Regions from separate parts of the Vallitalea maricola genome, predicted to be linked through region 2. Evidence: riboswitches for the same ligand, from Rfam matches in the RefSeq annotation. Region 2 holds a riboswitch; the other holds the start of a gene.
What was found. Region 2 has a riboswitch for lysine ahead of AACQ14_RS02205 (Na+/H+ antiporter NhaC family protein). Riboswitches for the same ligand answer to the same signal wherever they lie in the genome.
Positions count from the first base shown of each region.

Region 1: linked by a shared signal. The riboswitch ahead of dapA (4-hydroxy-tetrahydrodipicolinate synthase) and the one ahead of AACQ14_RS02205 (Na+/H+ antiporter NhaC family protein) in region 2 are both predicted to bind lysine.

Region 1 is NZ_BTPU01000067.1:8,593-19,671, forward strand. It holds gene AACQ14_RS17745 (DNA-3-methyladenine glycosylase) at 1-298, opposite strand, end outside; gene AACQ14_RS17750 (DUF5721 family protein) at 470-958, shown strand; gene htpG (molecular chaperone HtpG) at 1,278-3,170, shown strand; lysine riboswitch at 3,236-3,415, shown strand; gene dapA (4-hydroxy-tetrahydrodipicolinate synthase) at 3,836-4,720, shown strand; gene dapB (4-hydroxy-tetrahydrodipicolinate reductase) at 4,832-5,593, shown strand; gene AACQ14_RS17770 (metal-dependent transcriptional regulator) at 5,630-6,037, opposite strand; gene AACQ14_RS17775 (FeoA family protein) at 6,399-6,644, shown strand; gene feoB (ferrous iron transport protein B) at 6,644-8,797, shown strand; gene AACQ14_RS17785 (single-stranded DNA-binding protein) at 9,028-9,666, opposite strand; gene AACQ14_RS17790 (hypothetical protein) at 9,813-10,280, opposite strand; gene AACQ14_RS17795 (MBL fold metallo-hydrolase) at 10,641-11,079, shown strand, end outside.
Region 2 is NZ_BTPU01000005.1:117,877-128,955, reverse strand. It holds gene AACQ14_RS02215 (NAD(P)-dependent malic enzyme) at 1-12, opposite strand, end outside; gene mnmH (tRNA 2-selenouridine(34) synthase MnmH) at 221-1,285, shown strand; lysine riboswitch at 1,351-1,527, shown strand; gene AACQ14_RS02205 (Na+/H+ antiporter NhaC family protein) at 1,629-3,146, shown strand; gene AACQ14_RS02200 (acyl-CoA dehydratase activase-related protein) at 3,232-7,488, opposite strand; gene AACQ14_RS02195 (methyl-accepting chemotaxis protein) at 7,594-8,382, opposite strand; gene AACQ14_RS02190 (Ig-like domain-containing alpha-2-macroglobulin family protein) at 8,518-11,079, opposite strand, start outside.

The sequences.
Region 1 (11,079 bases), on a different contig from region 2:
TCAACACAGCGCATGGATTATCAATATTTTCTGTAACTACATTAAGGCAATAATACATCCCATATATGATGTAAATATACGCATGTCCAGCTTCACCCCACATTACTTCGGTTCTAGGTGTTCTTCTCCCTCCATAAGTATGGCAAGCTTTATCATCAATACCTTTGTATGCTTCAACTTCAGTTATTTTTACTACAACCTCTTCATCGTTATCATTATATACTAGATACTTACCTAATAATTCTTTTGCAACTACCAATGTATCTCTTTCATAGAAATCTCTACTTAATTTATTCATATGTAAACAACTCTACTTTCTATACATATTTTTAAAATTATACAATGCTTTAATCGATATACTACTTACTTAATAATATTACAATAAAAGTATTGAAAGTTCTACCTCTATTTTGTATGATATACTTTAAGGGTATAATATCGATAGGTAATTTGGAAGGAATGGTGCTAAATGGTATCTTTTAACGTAATTGATATAAAACTTTTTATGAATAATCTATTAAGAGATAAAATGTTTGATGAATTTGAAGTATCAAGTGTAGAACTTCATACTTTTACTAAGTTTAATATATCTTGTGATTTAAATAAAAAATACCTATCGTCAGATGAAATAGAGATACTTGGACATAGAAAACTGGTTAAATGGTCAGAGATAAAGGATATTGCTTTCTATATGATAAAAGGTAACAAGACCCCTTCATATCTGAAGATTGTCTTTTCCCTACCCCATGATAAAATAGAAAGCATGGTTAATAAACATGAATTAAGTATTAAAGCTGATAATGTAAATGGATTATTCATCAATATCTTATTTGAAGATAACGTTCTAAAGTGTACTACTGGAAGCTCCATGAATATATTTACGTTAGATAAAACTTTAGAAAGTTATTGGGATAACTCTGTAAAAACATTTTTCAAAAAACATGGTATAGCTGTTTAAAGGCTTAAATACACAGTTTACAATATTAAAACATCTTTTTGTTAGCACTCTTCTTAGACGAGTGCTAATTTTATCTTGACATCTATTGAAAATACATTTATTATATTTTATATAAGTTTTAATAACACATATAATTTTTCTATTTTAGTTAGACATAATTATTAATACTTTATGGAATTCCTAATGAAATATGCAGCTAAGTAGTGACTAAAGTAACTAACAGTCGCTCCAATGGTATAGGGAAGTATTAAATCATTTGTTGGGATTCCTACAATATAAATAAAAATTACTTTACGAAAAACGTTAGGAGGAGTTAAGAATGAGTACTGAAAAAGGGAATTTATCCATCCATAGTGAAAATATTTTTCCAATAATAAAGAAATGGTTATATTCTGACCACGATATATTTGTAAGAGAGCTTATTTCCAATGGTTGTGATGCTATAACAAAATTAAAGAAATTGGATGCAATGGGAGAGGCATCTCTACCAGAAGATAATGAATTCAAGATTGAAGTTATCGTTGATGACAAAGAGAAAACTTTGACTTTTATAGATAATGGTATCGGTATGACTGATGAAGAGGTTAAACAATATATTAACCAAATTGCTTTCTCTGGTGCTGAAGATTTTCTTAATAAATATAAAGATAAGGCTAATGAAGATCAGATTATCGGTCATTTTGGACTTGGTTTCTATTCTGCCTTCATGGTAGCAGAAAAAGTTACAATAGATACTCTTTCTTATCAAGAAGGAGCAAAAGCAGTACGTTGGGTAAGTGACGGTGGTAATGAATATGAAATGAGCGATAGTGATAGGACTGAAAGAGGAACTAAGATTACATTAAGTATTGGTGAAGATGGAAAAGACTTCTTGAATGAATGGACAGTCAAAAGCACTATCCAAAAATATTGTTCTCTAATGCCTATAGAAATCTACCTTATCAATCCTAATAAAGAAGAGCCTAAGGTAGAAAATGAAGATGCAAATGGTGAGGCAAAAGAACCTGAAGCACCAAAACCATTAAATGATACTACACCTCTATACTTAAAGAAACCTAATGAGTGTACTGATGAAGAATATAAGGAATTCTATAGAAAGATTTTTATGGATTTCAAAGAACCTTTATTCTGGATTCACCTTAATATGGATTATCCATTCAACTTAAAAGGAATCCTCTACTTCCCTAAACTTGGAAATCAATTTGATACAATGGAAGGACAAATCAAGTTATATAATAACCAAGTATTTGTTGCTGATAATATCAAAGAGGTTATTCCTGAATTCTTACTATTGTTAAAAGGTGTTTTAGATTGTCCTGACCTTCCACTTAATGTATCAAGAAGTTTCTTACAAAATGATGGATTCGTTAAGAAAATTTCTAACTACATCACTAAAAAAGTTGCTGACAAACTTAATTCATTATATAAGAAAGAAAAAGAATCCTATGAAAAGTTCTGGGATGATATTCATCCATTCATTAAATTCGGATGCTTAAAAGATGATAAGTTCTTTGACAAAACAAAGGGAATCATCTTATATAAAACAACAACAGGTGATTATGTAACTCTTGAAGAGTATTTAGATAGAAATAAAGAAAAACATGAAAATAAAGTCTACTATGTAACAGATGAAACTCTTCAATCTCAATACATCAAGATGTTCAAAGATAATGGTATGGAAGCTGTCATAATGAATACAACTATTGACCAGCCATATATTTCACATATTGAGATGAAGGAAAGTGAAAATAATATAAAATTTGCTAGAATAGATGCTGACCTTACTGATAGTCTAAAAGATGAAGACAGTACAAGTGAAGAAGACAATAAAAAGCTTAGTGAAGAAGTTCAAACTATATTCAGAAAAGCTCTTGCTAATGAAAATCTTAATGTAACTATGGAGAATCTAAAATCAGAAGATATTTCAGCTATGATAATATTACCTGAAGAATCTCGTAGAATGCAGGATATGAGCAAAATGTACGGTATGTTTGGAATGGACAGTGCAGCTATGCCAAGTAATGAAAGTCTTCTACTTAACAAGAAAAACAAGTTAGTTAAATATATCATTGATAATAAGGATAACGAAAATACTGATATATTCTGTAATCAAATTTATGATTTAGCTATGATAAGTCATAAACAGTTATCCCCTGAAGCAATGACTAAATTCATTGAAAGAAGTAATAAGATTCTTCAAAAATTAATCTAATCTTTAATAGATAATATTTGACAAATATCTACATTAGTGATATTATAATACAAAATTTAATAGTTTAGTATGGTAGAGGAGCATTTTACATTAGTAAGTAATTTGATTTGTTCAGGCAAAAGTGATGATTGCTGAAAGGGTAAGGTGCCGAAGAAGAAAATACCTGTTTATTTTCTGTCTGGGTATATAGTCAATAGCTATATAACTGTCATATATAATATTATATATGGGGTGCTACTTGTGACATTTAATATTGATTATCACAGTCGGCACGTAACGCCGACTGTTTTTTATTAAAATTTTATCCTCCACTAAATACTGAAATATTAAACAAAAATTTCAATTATTTTAGTTAATAGCAATATAATATATTAAGTAAGTAATAGAAATAGGAGGTCTGGTAATCATAAAAATAATTTTCCACATGAAATCGTAAATATTTGCTTACCTTATATTGATGTTTTGGTGAAAAACAGATATACTAAAGTAGAATAAAAAGCTATTTTAAGCATTTCATATGCTTTAGAAATAGACTTTTCTATAAGATAAACATGAGTGACTGTGTCACATAAAAGATTTCAAGGAAAATAGAAAGTAATAATAAAATGTAAAGTTTATAGATGTAGGTAAATAATTTTGTATATAAAATCTTAGGAGGTTGTTATATGTCTATTTTTACAGGATCTGGTGTAGCGATAGTAACACCATTTAACGATGATATGAGTGTTAACTTTGAAGGATTAGAGAAATTAATTGATTTTCAAATAGAAAATAAAACTGATTGTATTGTTATCTGTGGTACAACTGGTGAATCATCAACACTTAATGATGAGGAACATCTTGAATGTATAAAAGTAGCAATCGACAGGACTAATAAAAGAGTACCTGTTATAGCTGGAACTGGAAGCAATGACACTAAGCATGGTATTGAATTATCTAAGAGAGCTGAGAAGCTTGGCGCTGACGGTCTATTGCAAGTGACTCCTTATTATAATAAAACTACCCAAAAAGGATTGATTAGACACTTTTCTTCTATTGCAAACAGCGTTGATATCCCTGTTGTATTATATAATGTACCATCAAGAACAGGTCTTAACATTGATGTAGATACTGCAGTAGAATTATCAAAAGTAGATAATATCGTTGCTATAAAGGAAGCTAGTGGAAACATAGGTCATATTACTGAATTAGTTGCTAGATGCGAAGGTAATCTTGATTTATATTCTGGTAATGATGATCAGATAGTACCTCTACTCTCTCTAGGCGGTAAAGGTGTTATCTCAGTAGTAGCTAACATTCTACCAAAAGAAACTCATGACATAGTTGCCAAGTTTTTAGCTGGGGATGTAAAAGGAAGTCTTGATTTACAACTTAAATTACATGAATTGATTAAATCACTTTTCTGTGAAGTCAATCCAATACCAGTTAAAGCTGCTATGAATTATTTAGGCCTTCCATCTGGCCCATGTCGCTTACCATTAACAGATATGGAACCAGCTAATAGATTAAGAGTTGAGAACGCAATTAAAAAATTAGGAATAACTATCTAAATCATTAAAACCACTGAATACATTTTGATTCAGTATTCAGTGGTTATTTATATACTATGGAAAAAACTACTTTTTTTCGTGGAAAGCTTTTAAAATGAAAGGAGTTTTACAATGACTAGAATTATAATGCATGGTTGTAATGGGAAAATGGGACAGGTAATTTCTAAAATAGTAGAAGAAGATAATGATACCTCTATAGTAGCAGGTATTGATATATCTGATCATATTGATAACCCATACCCTGTTTTTACTGATATTAACACTCTTGATGTTGAAGGAGATGTTATAATCGACTTTTCCACTGCCAAAGCTGTACCTTCATTAATCGACTATGCAAAGTCTAGAAAAATACCTGTTGTTTTATGTACAACCGGTCTGAATGATGAACAAATTAATTTTGTTAATGAAGCTAGTAAAGAGATTGCTATCCTTTTATCGGCTAATATGTCACTTGGAGTTAATTTAATACTTAACTTAGTAAAGAAAGCTGCACAAACCCTTACCTCAGCTAATTTTGATATTGAGATTATTGAGAAACATCACAATCAAAAGATCGATGCTCCTAGTGGTACTGCATTAGCTATTGCTGATTCAATTAATGCTTCTCTTAATAATGAATATTCCTATACTTATGATAGATCTAAGGAAAGAGTTAAACGTGATTCAAAAGAAATAGGTATACATGCTGTTAGAGGCGGTACAATCGTCGGTGAGCATTCAATTATATTCGCTGGAAAAGATGAAATAATCGAACTTAATCATAGTGCCTTATCAAAGGATATTTTTGCTGTTGGAGCTGTGAATGCTGCTAAGTTCTTAAGCCAAAAATCTGAAGGTATGTATGATATGCAGAATGTAATTGAAGGTAATTAAAAAAGTATTTTACGTCAGCAGATTAAACGACCATGTTTAAAGCTGCTGATTATTATTTTTTAGGTATTTATAATATTTTTGTAGGATATTGGGATTAACATCTAGAAACTTAACGAACTGTTCCATATTTTTTAGAACCATTGGTCTAACATAATGTTCCATTAATTCTGTATCCTTCAATATGCTATCCTTAACTCCAATAATGTTAAGAAATTTTTCTATAACCATATGTCTATGATATAAAAATTCTCCTATCTTCTCCCCTTCTTCAGTAAGATTTATTAATCCGTATTTTTCATAATTAACTAATCCTATTGAATTAAGTTTTTGAACAATTTTAGTTGATGAAGAAGGTCTTACATTGAGATTATTAGCAAGTTGATTCATTCTTACGTAATTTTCTTCTTTACATATTCTATGTATCATTTCCAGATAATCTTCCATGCTGGGGGTGAGATAATTATTTTCCCTATTTAGTATCTCATAACCTCTAAATGTATAGAACTCAGATAAATTGATGATTATCGCCTCCCTAAGTCTAATTTATTATTTTGTTACTAGATTTATTCCTCTTCAATATATACATTCCAATTTCCAATATTATTTTTAGTGATTAATTGAATTATAGTTATTATTTTAAAAAAATCTTATTTGTACTTGCACCAAACAGGTTCTATTAAAATATATTATTCTAAATGAGTTAGAAAAGTTTCTTACGGCTAACTTTTTTATAAGTTATATTCAAATAAGTAAATATATCCCTATAAAAATTATGATTGAGGTGATTTGTATAAATAGTAACATAATGTCACTTGATAAACTTACAATAGGTAAAAATTGTAAGTTGTTGAGATTACAGGCTGATGGAATCACTAGAAGAAGATTACTTGATTTAGGATTAGTAAAAGATACTTTCATAAAAGCTTTGTATAAGAGCCCTTGTGGAGACCCTGTAGCATATGAAATTAGAGGTTCAGTTATAGCGTTGCGTTCAGAAGAAGCATCTAAGATAATAGTAGAATATATTCCTAAGAAGGAGGAGTCTATTTAATGGGACTTACTAATCAATCCACTGGTCTAAAAACTCTAAGAGATAGTTTTAATGTAGACCTGCAATCTCCAGATGATATAGTCATTGCTTTGGCAGGTAATCCTAATACAGGCAAAAGCACAGTTTTTAATTCCCTAACAGGACTAAAACAGCATACTGGAAATTGGCCGGGAAAAACAGTCACTAATGCTAGAGGTACATTTACTCATAAGGAACAGAATTATATCCTTGTAGATCTACCTGGTACGTACTCTCTTTTATCAAACTCTGTTGAAGAAGAAATAGCTAGAGATTTTATATGTTTTGGTAAACCTCATGCTGTAGTAGTAGTTGCAGACAGCACATGCCTAGAACGAAATCTCAATCTAGTAATCCAGATACTTGAAATTACAAGTAATGTTATTTTATGTGTTAACTTAATTGATGAATCCAAAAGAAAAGGTATTGATATAGATTGCAGAAAATTATCTGAAGAACTTGGAATTCCAGTTGTTCCTACTAACGCTAGAAGGAGTATAGGCCTTGATGTATTAAAAGATAGTTTACATAGTATGATTAAAACAAAGGAAACTTTATCTCCTATATCTATTAATTATAATGAACAGATAACTAATGCTGTTGATGAGTTATGTCCTCTTATATCTCCTATAATTAAAAATGATGTTTTAGATATGAGATGGACTTCGTTAAGATTACTTGATGGAGATAATTCAATAATACAATCTATATTAAAATATCTTGATATTGATTTATCAACTCATAATGAAATCATGAACAAGATAAAAACCATAAAAGAAGAGCTTGAAGTAGTTCATCATATGAATATTAATAATCTCAGAGAAAAAATTGTATCTAGTATAATCGAAAAAGCTGAGACAATAACTAATAAGGTGATAACCGAACATAAAAAGCAACATAGAGATTTTGATAGGAAAATTGACAAAGTTATTACTTCCAAAGCACTTGGTATTCCTATAATGCTTTTACTACTTGGCATCATATTTTGGATAACAATTATAGGTGCTAACTATCCGTCATCACTATTGTCAAATATGTTTTGTAATGCAGAATTAAAATTAACAGAATTTTTCAACTGGATTAATACTCCTGCTTGGGTTCATGGTGTACTTGTTTTGGGATTGTTCAGGACTCTAGGCTGGATAATATCTGTTATGCTACCCCCTATGGCTATATTCTTCCCATTGTTTACTCTATTAGAAGATTTGGGATATCTACCTAGGATAGCTTTTAATTTAGATTATTTTTTTAAGAAATGTTGTGCTCATGGTAAGCAGGCATTGACTATGTGCATGGGATTTGGATGTAATGCAGCTGGTATAACTTCCTGTAGAATAATAGATTCTCCTCGTGAACGTCTTATTGCAATAATAACTAATAATTTTGTACCTTGTAATGGACGCTTTCCAACACTTATCGCACTAGCTACAATCTTCATTGCTGGAATTAGCGGTAAATTTTCATCTGTAATTGGTACTATAATAATTCTACTTACTATTGTTCTTGCTGTATTTCTAACTTTTGGAATATCAAGGTTGCTATCAAAAACTATACTTAAGGGAATACCCTCATCCTTTACATTAGAATTACCGCCTTACAGAAAACCACAGATTGGTAAGATATTGATTAGATCAATAATCGACAGAACTTTATTTGTATTAGGTAGAGCTATAATTGTAGCTGCTCCCGCTGGAGTAATCATATGGATTCTACAGAATATCACTGTTGGAGATATAAGTATTCTATCCCACTGTGCTAATTTTCTAGAACCTTTTGCCAATATGATTGGTCTAGATGGCTATATACTAATGGCATTCATATTGGGATTCCCAGCAAATGAAATTGTTATACCCATACTTATTATGAGTTACATGTCAACTGGTGCAATGCTAGAACTTGATAGTCTCTCAGATCTAAAAGATTTATTAGTTAATAATGGATGGACCATGCTTACTGCCATATGTACTATGTTATTCTCTCTGAATCATTTTCCATGTGGAACTACATTATTAACCATCTATAAAGAAACTAAAAGTAAAAAATGGACTTTTGCATCATTTATTATACCTACCATAACAGGAATAGTGATATGTTTTATTGTGGCTCAAACAGCTAGATTGTTTGGATTTTATTAGGAGAACAGTCGCAAATATAGTATAGGGGAATATTCGCTCGATATTTAAATCTGGTTTAATTCTTTACTCTAAATGAATAGAACTGTAAAAAATATAGTGATAATCACAATTTTTACGACTTGTTGTATATCTTAAAAAGAGATAAACAACAAACCTAACCAGAGTGGTTATCACTACATTGGTTTAACATACTACCGCTGTCTCTATAATTTATACATAACTCCCCTAACTCACTTAATCTCTTCCTCATGCACCTCTATCTTAGAAATCGAAACCTCATAAGCAACCTTACTTATGGACTCATTCTCACTTAATTTTTTTTGATACTCCCTGCTCTGTATCCTGCCCCATATTTTTATTCTATCACCAACATTGAATTTTTCTGCATATCTTGCATTTCTTCCCCAGCAAATACATGGAATATAATCCGATTTGTTATAAGGACGATTAACAGCCAATAAAATATCTGTAATCTCTCTTCCAAAAGGTGTTGTTCTATACATTGGAGGCTTACAAATATAACCATCTAAATATATGTAATTAGGGTTTCTCTTAATCTCTTCTTCTTCAAAAATAGAGATTTCTCTAGCGAAAACTGTTAAAACTAATCTATTTTTACCCTCAATTTGTCTGTTATAAGAACGAAATTGTCCTTGAATATCTACTATCTTACCTCTCAAATCACTAGTTGTGTCAATAAGACGTTCCGATACCATTATAGGTATTATATCAGAGTTATCACTTAGTCTTGATATTTCTACATTAAAATTATAAAACCCCTCTCCATATACTTCATGGCTGAATTCAAATGTAGAATGTATTTTTCCTATTAAATTGACTTGATTGTTTCTGATAACATTATCTTCCATGATACTTATCTCCCTTCCATTATATTAAACGTTAACCCTTCTCCTTAGAAAAATTATCATTCAATATATATTCATATGTTTAATGTTTATCTATATTTATCTTTATTCAAAATGATTGATTTTTAGAAGCAGATTTTTAATTCTTCTTACATGGAATTTAATTTATCACTAATACTCCTATCTATTAACATTACAGCAGTTACAGCTGACATTATATTATATATATCGTGTCCCCAAGACGATTTAATAAATACAGGAAATTCTTGTGGCTCAATTATCGTATCATCTTCGTCTATCTCTCTTTGAATACAGTAGATTAGAGTTTTACTTGTATCCAAATCACCACCCAAACTTGATATAGTAACACTAGATTTTTTATTAAATCCAAGAGTAATAAATCTGCATAGAGGAATATCAAGGTTAATATCTTTCAATTCATGATCTACATTAGCGATAGCATAATAGTTTGTTTTACCATTATCAAATACACTAATAGTCACCAAATTACTCTCTTCTTCTATTTCATATTTCACGTTAACTTTTTTCATGATATCTTCAAAAATAAATATTAAGTTACTTAACTTATCATTACCTGTTATAATAATTTTTTTCATATATAGCAACCTGCCTTTGAAAATATAAAAATAGTTATATCACTTATTATTGTCTAACTTAGTAATTTATAATCCTTAAAAATAAAAAATAATTATTAGCTAACATAAACAGCTATATGTGTTGTATAATAATACATAACTTACAAATAATTTTTCATATTATTAAAACACACAAAAAACAAGACATTATGTCACTATTTATTGTTTTTATACATAATGAATATTAATTTTAGATAAATTATAATTATAATTGTAATCAATAATATAAAAAGTAGTAAAAGCGCATAATAACATCTTATTTTATCGAATGTATTTGTTGATATTATGCAACTACTTATCTTAATAGAAAGGAGGATGTCAATGAAATTAACTATAACAACTCTTATAGAAAATTCTAAAGGAGAACATTTAGGCTTATTGAACGAACATGGTATTTCCTTTTTGATTGAAGTGAATAATAAGAAAATACTATTTGACACTGGGCAAAGTGGTGATTTTATTAAAAATGCATCTACTCTTGGTAAAGACTTAAAAGATATAGATATGGTCGTCTTAAGTCACGGACATTATGATCATACAGGCGGATTTAGACGTTTTGTAGAAAATGTTACTTCTGACTTTAAACTGTATTTTCATAAGAATGCATTTAGAAAAAAATATAGCTTTGATAATACTCATTACAAATTTTTAGGAAACAGTTTTGATAAAGAATTTTTAGAGGATAATAATGTTGAATCTCATTTTGTGGAAGAGGATATATTAGAAATAGATAAAGGAATTTATATTATTTCTAATTTCG
Region 2 (11,079 bases):
GTAAATATCCATTGTATGCCTCCTGTAAGTTTAATTTTAAAATAGTTATTGAATTATATATTACTAATACTGTATACTATAGTATAAAAGTAATTATAGATTAACAATACAACAAATTGATTTTGATACCATCATTATAGTATAACCCTGCTTACTAAGCAACGATAAATAATAATATATATCAAACTAACTAGAAATACTTCGAAAAGAGGAAATTATAATGGAAACCATATCTATTGATAAATGTCTTCATATGGATAGAGTTATTTTCATAGATGTTAGAACTACTAAGGAATTTGAGGAAGGAACAATACCAGGAGCTGTCAACGTACCTATCTTCAATAATGAGGAAAGAGCCTATCTTGGACATACTTATAAAAATGTTAATAAAATAACTGCAAAAGAAGAAGGTTTTGAAATAGCTTGCCAGAAACTGCCAGAAATCTATGCAAAGATTAAAAAAACAGCAAAAGGGTATAGTAAAATCGTTATATTCTGTTGGAGAGGCGGTCTTAGAAGTAAATCTATCGCTACAGTTATATCTTTGATGCACCTCCCAGCTTATCAACTAGAAGGTGGATATAAAGCATACAGAACCTATATTTTAAAAGACTTCGAAAAAAGACTAAGTCTTCCATCTCCATATATTGTTTTACACGGCTACACTGGTTGTAGTAAAACTTTGTTGTTAAAAGCTCTAGAAAAAGCTGGAATGCCTGTACTTGACCTTGAAGGATTAGCTAACCATCGTGGTTCAGTATTTGGTGGTGTAGGTTTAGGTGAACAGCCTCCACAAAAAGTATTTGAATCTTATGTCTATGATAAAACCATATCTTTTAATAACTCCCTTGTATTTGTTGAAGCAGAAAGCTCAAAAATAGGTAAAAGAGTCGTCCCAGCATATGCTATCAATCATATCAAAACAGGTATCCATGTACTTGTCAATCTTGATAAGGAAATTAGAATACAGAGATTGTTAGATGATTACATGGAAACTAATGGTACTTTTGAAGAAAATCTATCTTTTATAAAAAATTCACTTACCACAATAAAATCATATATGTCCAATCATGATTACAACTTAATGCATGAATACATTGAAAATGGTAATCTTCATGATTTTGTAGGTTTACTACTTGATAATTATTATGACCCAATGTATAAGAAATGGAAAAAATATTATGGTACTTTTGATTATGAAGTAGATTCTAGTAACATAGATGTAGCTGTAAAAGAACTCATTGAAATATTTAACAAAGAAAGTAACATACCTAAAAAAGGCTAATAATAATAAATTTAACTTGACATTATACATTATCCTCCTGTATAATTCAATACTGACAATAGAATAAGCATAATAGAGGCGCAGAGATTATTAGTAATCATAACCTAGCTTGGCAAGCGAATAAAGTATGATGAAAGGATGATCTGCCGAAGCATTATTTTCCGCCAAGAAATAATGTTGGAGTTAAGTTTAATAGACTTATCACTCTCACTACCTATCGTAGTGAAGGCGCTATTATTTGAATAAGATACTTTCAGACAATAGTGTAACTATTGTCTTTTTTTTAATGTTATAAAACTTAGCTAATTTATTCATCAGAAAAAGGAAATAGGAGGAGGAAATTATGGAACTTTTATTAAGTTTAGTACCAGCAATCATAATGATTGTATTAGTTATCATAACCAAAAAAGTTATCATGTCACTATCTGTTGGAATTATCATAGGTTCTTTAATTGCACATGGCTTCAATGTGTTAGATACAGTATCTTACATAGGTACAACAGTTTGGGAAATAATAACAGATTTTTCTTGGCACATGCCAATAGTAGGTTTTTTATTGTTACTAGGAATTATCACAACTCTATTAACAATTACTAATTCCACAAAAGCATTTGCTGATTTTGCAGTTTCAAAGATCAAGAATAAGAAAGCAGCACAAATTGTTGCATGGATTCTAGGAATTGTTATCTTTATTGATGATTACTTCAATGCTTTAGTTATAGGTGAAATCTCAAAACCTATCACAGACCGTTATAGTATCAGTCGTGCCAAACTCTCATATATCATTGATTCAACTAGTGCTCCAGTAGTTATCTTATTACCAATATCTACATGGGGAGCTTACATAATCGGTACATTAACAGGTGTTTTCAAAAAAGTAGGTTATACTGCAACCACTGGAACTGGTGCTTATTGGCGAATGATTCCTATGCAGTTTTACGCTATTGTAGCTCTTATAATGGTATTTATAGTTATAAAATTCAATATTAACATTGGTAAAATGAAAACTTATGAAAAAAAAGCTGAAGAAGGAAATGATATCAGCTGTTCCAAATCAGCTGAAGATATTTCTCATGTACAAGCAGTTACTAACAAAGGTTCTAAGTGGGCATTAATCATCACCATCCTATCACTAATCATCTTAATCTTAGGTGGTATGTTATATGAAGCCAAATGGGACATTAGTCAAATGTTATCTGTAGATATTACTCTTCCACTCTTCCGTGGTTCTGTAATCACTACAATCATAGCAACTATATTTGCTATATCCACTGGGGAAGTTTCAGTAAAGCATCTTTTCCGTGCTGCTAAGGCAGGTATCAGTTCTATGCTACCTGCATCAATAATATTAATTACTGCTTGGACACTAGTTGAAGTTATAGATAAACTTAACACTGGTCAATATTTGGCTGATTGGATTGAAACCTCTCAAATGAATCCTAGTCTATTGATACCTATAATGTTTATAATAGGAAGTTTTATTGCTTTTATGACTGGAACCAGCTGGGGAACTTTTGGTTTATTGTTACCAATTGTTGGTAAGATATTAGCCGCAACTGACCCTTCGATGATGTTACCAGCTATGGCTGCCGTATTAAGTGGTGCTATCCTTGGAGATCACTGCTCACCAATAAGTGATACCACCGTACTCTCAGCTACAGGAGCTCAAGCAAAACTGGATGCTCACTTTACATCCCAATTACCGTATGCGTTAATAGCTGGTCTTATATCCTTTGTAGCTTTTATAGTATATGGATTAACTAAAAATCTATTAATATGTTATGGTGTAATAATAGTGGAATTTGTTATTTTCATTTATATTGCTCGAAAACTAAAGAACCCAATAAATGTTAGCGAATAAAGTAATATATAGTGTAGGATATCAATAAATAAAGTGCTGTGGGATAATACATTTTTGGTATATTATCCTACAGCCCCTTTTTATTCTATTTTATTTTTTTCTTCTCTACTAATTTCTCAGTATTCTCCAGATCTTTGAATGCTACTGCAAACATTAATTTTATTCTATTAAGTTGATTCACTTCACTAGCTCCTGGATCATAATCTACTGTTAATAGGTTAGCTTCTGGGTATTTTTCTTTTAGAGCTCTTAACATTCCTTTTCCTGTTACATGGTTAGGCAGACAAGCAAAAGGCTGCATACATATGATATTTTTCACACCACTATCTAGTAATTCAACCATCTCAGCTGTCAAGAACCAACCTTCACCAGCATGATTACCTAGAGAAAGAATATTTTGTGCTCCTCTGGCTAGTTGTCCAATAGTCCTTGAATTCTGGAATCTATTACTATTTTTAAGTGCTTCTCTTTGATGTCTTCTAAATGCTTCCACATATTTAATAGCAATATCACAAGCCAAAGCTTTTACTTTACTTTTACCTAGATACCTGCTTTTAAACTTAGCATTATATACACTATATAAGAAGAAATCAATTAAATCAGGTACAACTGCTTCTCCGCCCTCTTTTTCAATCATTTTTACTATTTGATTATTGGAGAATGGATTGAATTTAACAAATATTTCTCCTGTCAAGCCTACTTTTGGTTTTCTAACATCATATAGAGGTATTTTGTCAAAATCATTTACTATACCCCTTATTATATCTGGTCTAAGCTTACTATTATTAGTTATGTTATCTATACATATTTTTTTCCATTTGTCATGCAACCTTTTTGTTGAACCTTTTATCTTTTCATAAGGTCTTGTCCTATATATTAATTGCATGAACAGGTCTCCGTACAATATTGACATAATCATCTTATTTATCATAGTTAAATTCAATTTGAATCCTGGATTTTTTTCATATCCCACTGCATTCAATGATAAAACAGGAATATCAGAAAATCCAGCGTCTTGTAATGCTTTTCTAATGATGGCTATATAATTAGTAGCTCTGCAAACTCCTCCAGTCTGAGATATTATAACTGAAGTATTGTTTCTATCATAGTTACCATTCTTTAATGCACATAGTATCTGCCCCACTATTAAAATAGAAGGATAGCATGTATCATTATTAACGTATTTAAGCCCCTCTTTCAATACTTTTTCATTGACATGTGGAAGTATTTTAAGATTGTAACCACAACTGTTTATAGCTTTCTCCAGTAATTCAAAGTGTATAGGAGATAACTGTGGAGCAAGAATAGTATGAGTTTTTTTCATTTCTTGTGTAAATATCCTCTTTTTATAAAAATCCTTTACATGCATAGGTGTAATCCTATTTTTTTGTCTTTCATCCATTGCCGCTTTCAATGATCTGAGTCTTATTCTTGCAGCTCCTAGATTATTGACTTCATCTATTTTTATCAATGTGTACAGCTTATTATTATTTTCTAATATCTCAGCTACCATATCTGTTGCTATGGCATCCAATCCGCAGCCAAATGAGTTAAGCTGAACTATTTCAAGATAATCTGTTGTTGTTACAAAACTGGCAGCTCTATAGGTCCTTGAGTGGTATGTCCATTGGTCGACCACTCTTAATGGATTATTTATTTTACCTAAATGAGCAACTGAATCTTCTGTTAGCACTACCATACCTAGATTATTTATTAATTCTGGTATTCCATGATTTATTTCAGGGTCTATATGATATGGTCTTCCACATAGAACTATCCCTTTCTTACCTGTTTCTTTTAGATATTCTAAGGTCTCTTCTCCCTTTTTCCTTATATCCTCTTTGAAGGCTTCATTTTCATCCCAAGCAATTTTTAATGCTCTATCTACTTGTTTCTTATCCACGCCATAATCTTTAAAAGTCTCATGTAGTACCTTAGCCAGAGCATTCTTATTATCCAAAGTCAAAAATGGATCTAGGAATTTGATATTTTTCTCTTCAAGTATTTTCATATTGTTTTTTATAACCTCTGGATAAGAGATTACAAGTGCACAGTTTAGATGATTATCACTTGATGCAAATTCTTTTTTCTCATAGAATATACATGGATAGAATATCATATCCACTTGTTTTTCTACTAGACTCATAATATGTCCATGAGTAATCTTTGCTGGATAACAAGCTGATTCAGATGGTATTGTGTCCATTCCTTTTTCATAAATTTTCTTATTACTCCTTGGAGAAATTAGCACTCTGAAACCTAATTCTGTAAGGAATGTAAACCAAAGTGGATAATTTTGGTATATATTCATGACTCTAGGAATTCCTATTACTGCTTTTGCTTTTTCCTTACTTAGAGGCTTATAACTGAACAATCGTTGTAATTTGTATTGATATAGATTTGGCAGGTTTTGTTCAATATGCCTAGCACCACTTCCTCTTTCACAACGATTGCCACTTACAAAACTTCTTCCATCTTGAAATTCATTTATTGTAAGCAAGCAATTATTAGCACATAAACCACATCTACGATGATGTATCTTTCTGTTGAAATTATTCAGTTTATCTTTTGTCAATAGACTTGTTAATTCCCCCTTGATATATCTCTCTTTTGCAATTAATGCGCATCCATACGCTCCCATCATTCCCGATATTTCTGGTCTTACTACCTGTCTGCATGATATTAATTCAAAACTCCTAAGAACTGCATCATTGTAAAAAGTACCGCCTTGAACTATTATCTTCTCTCCCATTTCCTCTGGATTCTTTATCTTGATAACTTTTTGTAAAGCATTATTAATCAATGAATAGGATAATCCTGCTGATATATCACCTATTGTGGCGCCTTCTTTTTGGGCTTGTTTTACTCTGGAATTCATGAAAACTGTACATCTTGAACCTAGGTCAACTGGCTCTTCTGCGAAAAGAGCTTTTTGGCTGAATTCTTCTATTGTTAGATTGAGAGATTTGGCGAATGTTTCAAGAAAAGAACCGCAACCTGAACTACATGCTTCATTAAGCATGATATTCTCTATTACACCATTTTTCACCTTCAAGCATTTCATATCTTGTCCGCCAATATCTAATATGAATTCAACTCCTGGCAAAAATCGTTCTGCCGCCTTGTAATGTGCAACTGTCTCAATTTCTCCTATATCTATCTTTAATGCACTTTTTATTAATCCTTCTCCATATCCTGTAACAGCTGTTTTAACAATCTTAGCACCATCTGGCAGTTTATTATAAATATCTGCTAGAACATCTATTACAATTTTTAATGGCCGTCCTTCATTACTGTTATAATAGCTATAAAGTATCTCATAATTGTCTCCCATCAAAATTATTTTTGTAGTAGTTGACCCAGCATCTATTCCTAGATAGCATTTTTCTCTGTAATTAGATAAATCTTTTCTAGGTACACTGTCTCTTGTATGTCTTCTTCTGAATTTATCTAGATCATCAGTATCCCTAAATAACGCTCTTAATCTTTTAACCCCATAATCTGTGCTTTTATCTAACTCTTCTAGTCTATCGTATAATTCCTTTGTTGTTATAGAATTATCTTTTATTGAGTTGATTGCAGCCCCTATAGCAATAAAATAATGGGAATCATCAGGGAATATGACTTGGTCTTCCTTCAATTTTAGGGTTTTAATGAATCTTTTTCTTAGTTCAGATAAAAAATACAGTGGACCTCCTAGAAAAGCCACATTACCTTTTATAGGTCTTCCACATGCCAGATTGCTGATTGTTTGTGTAACAATACTTTGAAAGATGGATACAGCTATATCCTCTTTTGCTGCCCCTTCATTAAGTAATGGCTGTATATCGCTTTTTGCAAATACACCGCATCTTGCCGCAATAGGATAAATATTATTGTAATTCTTTGCCAATTCATTAAGTCCTATTGGATCTGTTTTTAGTAATGAAGCCATTTGATCTATGAATGCACCTGTACCTCCAGCACAAGTACCATTCATCCTTTGTTCAACTCCATTAGTAAAATAAATTATCTTAGCATCTTCTCCACCAAGTTCAATAGCTACATCTGTTTTAGGTGCAAGATTTTCTATAGCTAGACTGCAAGATATTACTTCTTGAATGAAAGGTATATCTAGTTTTTCAGATATCCCAAGTCCAGCCGAACCGCTGACATTTATTGTTATATTACTGTCAGTGTATTTATCATATACCTCTTTAATCAGCTCTTTGACACTTTCTTTTATATCAGAATAGTGTCTTTTATATTTACTGAATATTATTTTTTTATGTTGATTAAGTACTACAATCTTAATTGTTGTAGAACCTATATCAAAACCAACATGTAAATTTTTTTTCAAAATAAATCTCTCCTATTTCTACATTTTGGTTAACCACTCATTGGTTTCACCATCATATAGATAATTCCCTTTTTTGTAGGAACTTATAATAGGAGAGTTAAATTTAATCTATTTAGCTACTTTTGAAACTAATTTTTCTATTACACCATTGACATTAGATGCCATATCATCTTGTTCTTCTGTGAGACTGCCTAGTTTTTCAATTTGGTTATTGATATTTTCATTTTCAGTAGATAAAGACTTTAATAATCCTGAAATCTCATCAGCAAACATTTTAGTATTATCAGATAACTTTTGTACTTCATTAGCTACAACGGAAAAACCTCTACCATGTTCACCTGCTCTTGCAGCTTCTATATTGGCATTCAATCCTAATATCTTGATTTGCTGTGTTATATGATTAACCGAATTGATTATTTCATCTGTTTGTGTTATGTACTGTTTTGATTCATTTGAAGAATGAATCAAATTATGGCTCACATCATTAAGAAGTTTTGTTGTGATAGAAACTTTGTCCATTTCTTTTTTCAATACTTCTGTTGTATTATTAATTATATCTAACTGGTTATTTAGCTGGTCACTTATAGATACTTGTTTATCAACTATTCTCATCATCAATTCTGCCATCTGAGAATCAACAATCTGTTTTTGCGGGAATTTGTCTTTTACCTCATCAGCAATCTTTTTAATTCCAGTTGCTTCTATTATAACATCAATATTATTGTCAATATTACTCATATCATCAGTATATTTAATGCCACATTTTTTCGCTAATATTATTCCTGGTGCATCATAATTCTTATCAACTACTAGTCCAATAATTACATTGTCCATATCCTTAAATAACTTAAGTAATTTAGTACCGCCATTTCCTGCACCAATAATTGCTACTTTCATTTGCTCCCTTCCCTTCCAAGAAATTAATAACAATCTAATATTAATCATTATTTGCAACTATAACAATACAACAATATATACCATTCGTCAATACATAAAAACAACCACCTTACGGTGGTTGCCCTAGAATATAACCTACTTAATTATTACTATCTCATCAGTATCTGAAATTTTAATACTTTCTTTTACCTTATTACCAGAAACGATAGTTCCATCAGCTTTATAAGTTCCTGGTGTAATGACTCTAGCATAATAGTATAATTCCTTATCATATTCATAATTCTTACTAATATGCATTGTTACTTTTTGTCCTTCAACATCTTTATAATAGTACCATCCATCATGACGAAGACCAAAGTTTCCTGAATATTCAATAGGTACAAGACCTGATGGTGCAAAATCAGTAACAGTATAATACTTATCAATAGCATCTTTGTCAATATCCACATCTATGACTACTTTAACAATATCAGATTGGTTAAATGTATTAGTCTTCTTGCCTGTAGTATAATTATAATATTCTCTCTTAACTGTTAAATTATCATCTTGTTTACTATTATTAATTAGTGCTTTATTATAAACTGCTATTAATGCCACATCTCCCTCTACACTATTAACCTTGAACTGATTAAGATTAACCGAAGGTATATCAATGGTTATAGGCCAGCCATCTTTAATTACTTTTTCATAAGCTTTTCCTTGATAAGTATAGGTTATTTTTGGTTCTTTGGTATTTACTTTGTCTATCTCGCCTATTATATAAGTTAATTTTTCACTATTTACTAGTATTTCTTTTGAATAAGTTGTAGTTACATATTCATAATATAAATCTTTGTCATCCATATCCAACTTAGAAGCCAGCATCATCATAAGAGCTGTATACTCTAAGTATTTATCTTCTGACTTTCCATATTTTATTCTTTTTACTGTTTTATACTCTTCTTCATACCTAGCTATCTTGTTATCATATATGTTAGTTGCTTTATAGCTATCACCAAGTTCACTATATGCAATTGCTAGATATAGGTAATCTTTTAGATTAAGATTAGATATTTTCTCTAGTTTTTGAATATCTAATAATACTGGCTCTTCTAAAACTGCTAATCCATAAAGGGCTGCTGCCTTGTTTCTGCTTTTATCGTTTCCTAATTCGTTGTATAAATACTTTTTAACTTTTTCTGTATTTATATCATCTTTTATTATAGGTAATAACTTAACAGTTGTTTCTATATCGCTTTCAGCATATGGAAGTATTGCAAATCCACCATCATTCACTTGATAATCTGATAATTTAACCTCATCTTTTAAAATATCTTTCATATCAAATGTATCAGTAAGCATTTTACTTGCCTTGTAAGACAAATATTTTTGATCTATTCTCTTACCACTACTGTACATTAACGAATATAGTTCAGGTATGAATTTACCTCTTCCTTTATCAACCATTGTTAAATTTGTAATACCTCTATCGTTAGTCTTGATTTTCATGCCCTTAACTAAATCATAGTAATCTGCTACTTTCATCTCATGGTATGTCTTTACTACATTTATTGTCTGTTTGATACCATCAGTATAGCCTGATTCTGAAATTGCTTTTACTACTATATCATAAGTTCCCTCTTCTTTCATTTCCCATAGAGGGATGTTGACTCTTTCAAAGGCTTTTCCAGTAGCTGTTACTTCATAATCCGTTCCTTCTGCTGTTACTTGATATTTAACATTTTCTCCTTCTTTTAATTCTTTTCCATATACACTAACCCCTATATATGGTTTATCCCCTACTAAATATGTCTTGTTAAGACTTGTGTTGATGAAATATGGTAATGATACTATAAGTTCTTCTTTATTAGACCCAGCCTTCAATGTTTTTGAAATACCTGCAAATGTCATACGCCATGAAGTTACATTATCAGGTAATCTAAATGTGAATGTTCCCTCACCGTTTTCATCCAATTTTATTGTCCTGAACAATGCAGTATCTTTAAATACGGATCTTACATAAATATCAGCTGAATCAAAATTACCATTCATTGGCATTGCAGATTCACTAACAGCTTCATCACAACATTTTTCTGTAGCCATGCCAAATCTTAATCCAAAATGGTTCATGTTATTACTCATGTTGTTATGTGAACCGTAAGTGCTGCCAATACCTCCTTGAACCCATTGGTATAATTCTTCTAATGTGTCTATTTCATTATCATTTAATTTTAGTAATGCTTCGTCAATTAGACTTGCATTTACATATACATCTTTTGCAGGTATATTTTTATTTTCTTCTTTTGAATATACCATAGCTTTTAATGAGACTTTACACAAATCTCCAGGTTTATAATTATCTTTATCTGTCTCAGCAGTAAATATAATCCTGTTCTTTTCAAAATCTAATCTTGGAGAAAAACTCTCAGCTTCTACGTAAGTTTTTCCATTAAAGTATATTCCCCTAATCTCTACATTTGGTATAGAACTTTCATCAAATATTTTATTATACTCTGGAGAATTATTGACTTCATAATCCTTTATTCCATTTTGAGCTGTTACATATAGGAAACTACCTTTTTCTAATAACTTATCATTATTGACAAACTTGATATTCATTTCTTCGTCAACGTCATAAGAGTCTTTATCACCTTTTAACATATAGTGGTCTTCCATATTTTCACTTGAACTAGGAGGATTAGGCATCCTATAATTTCC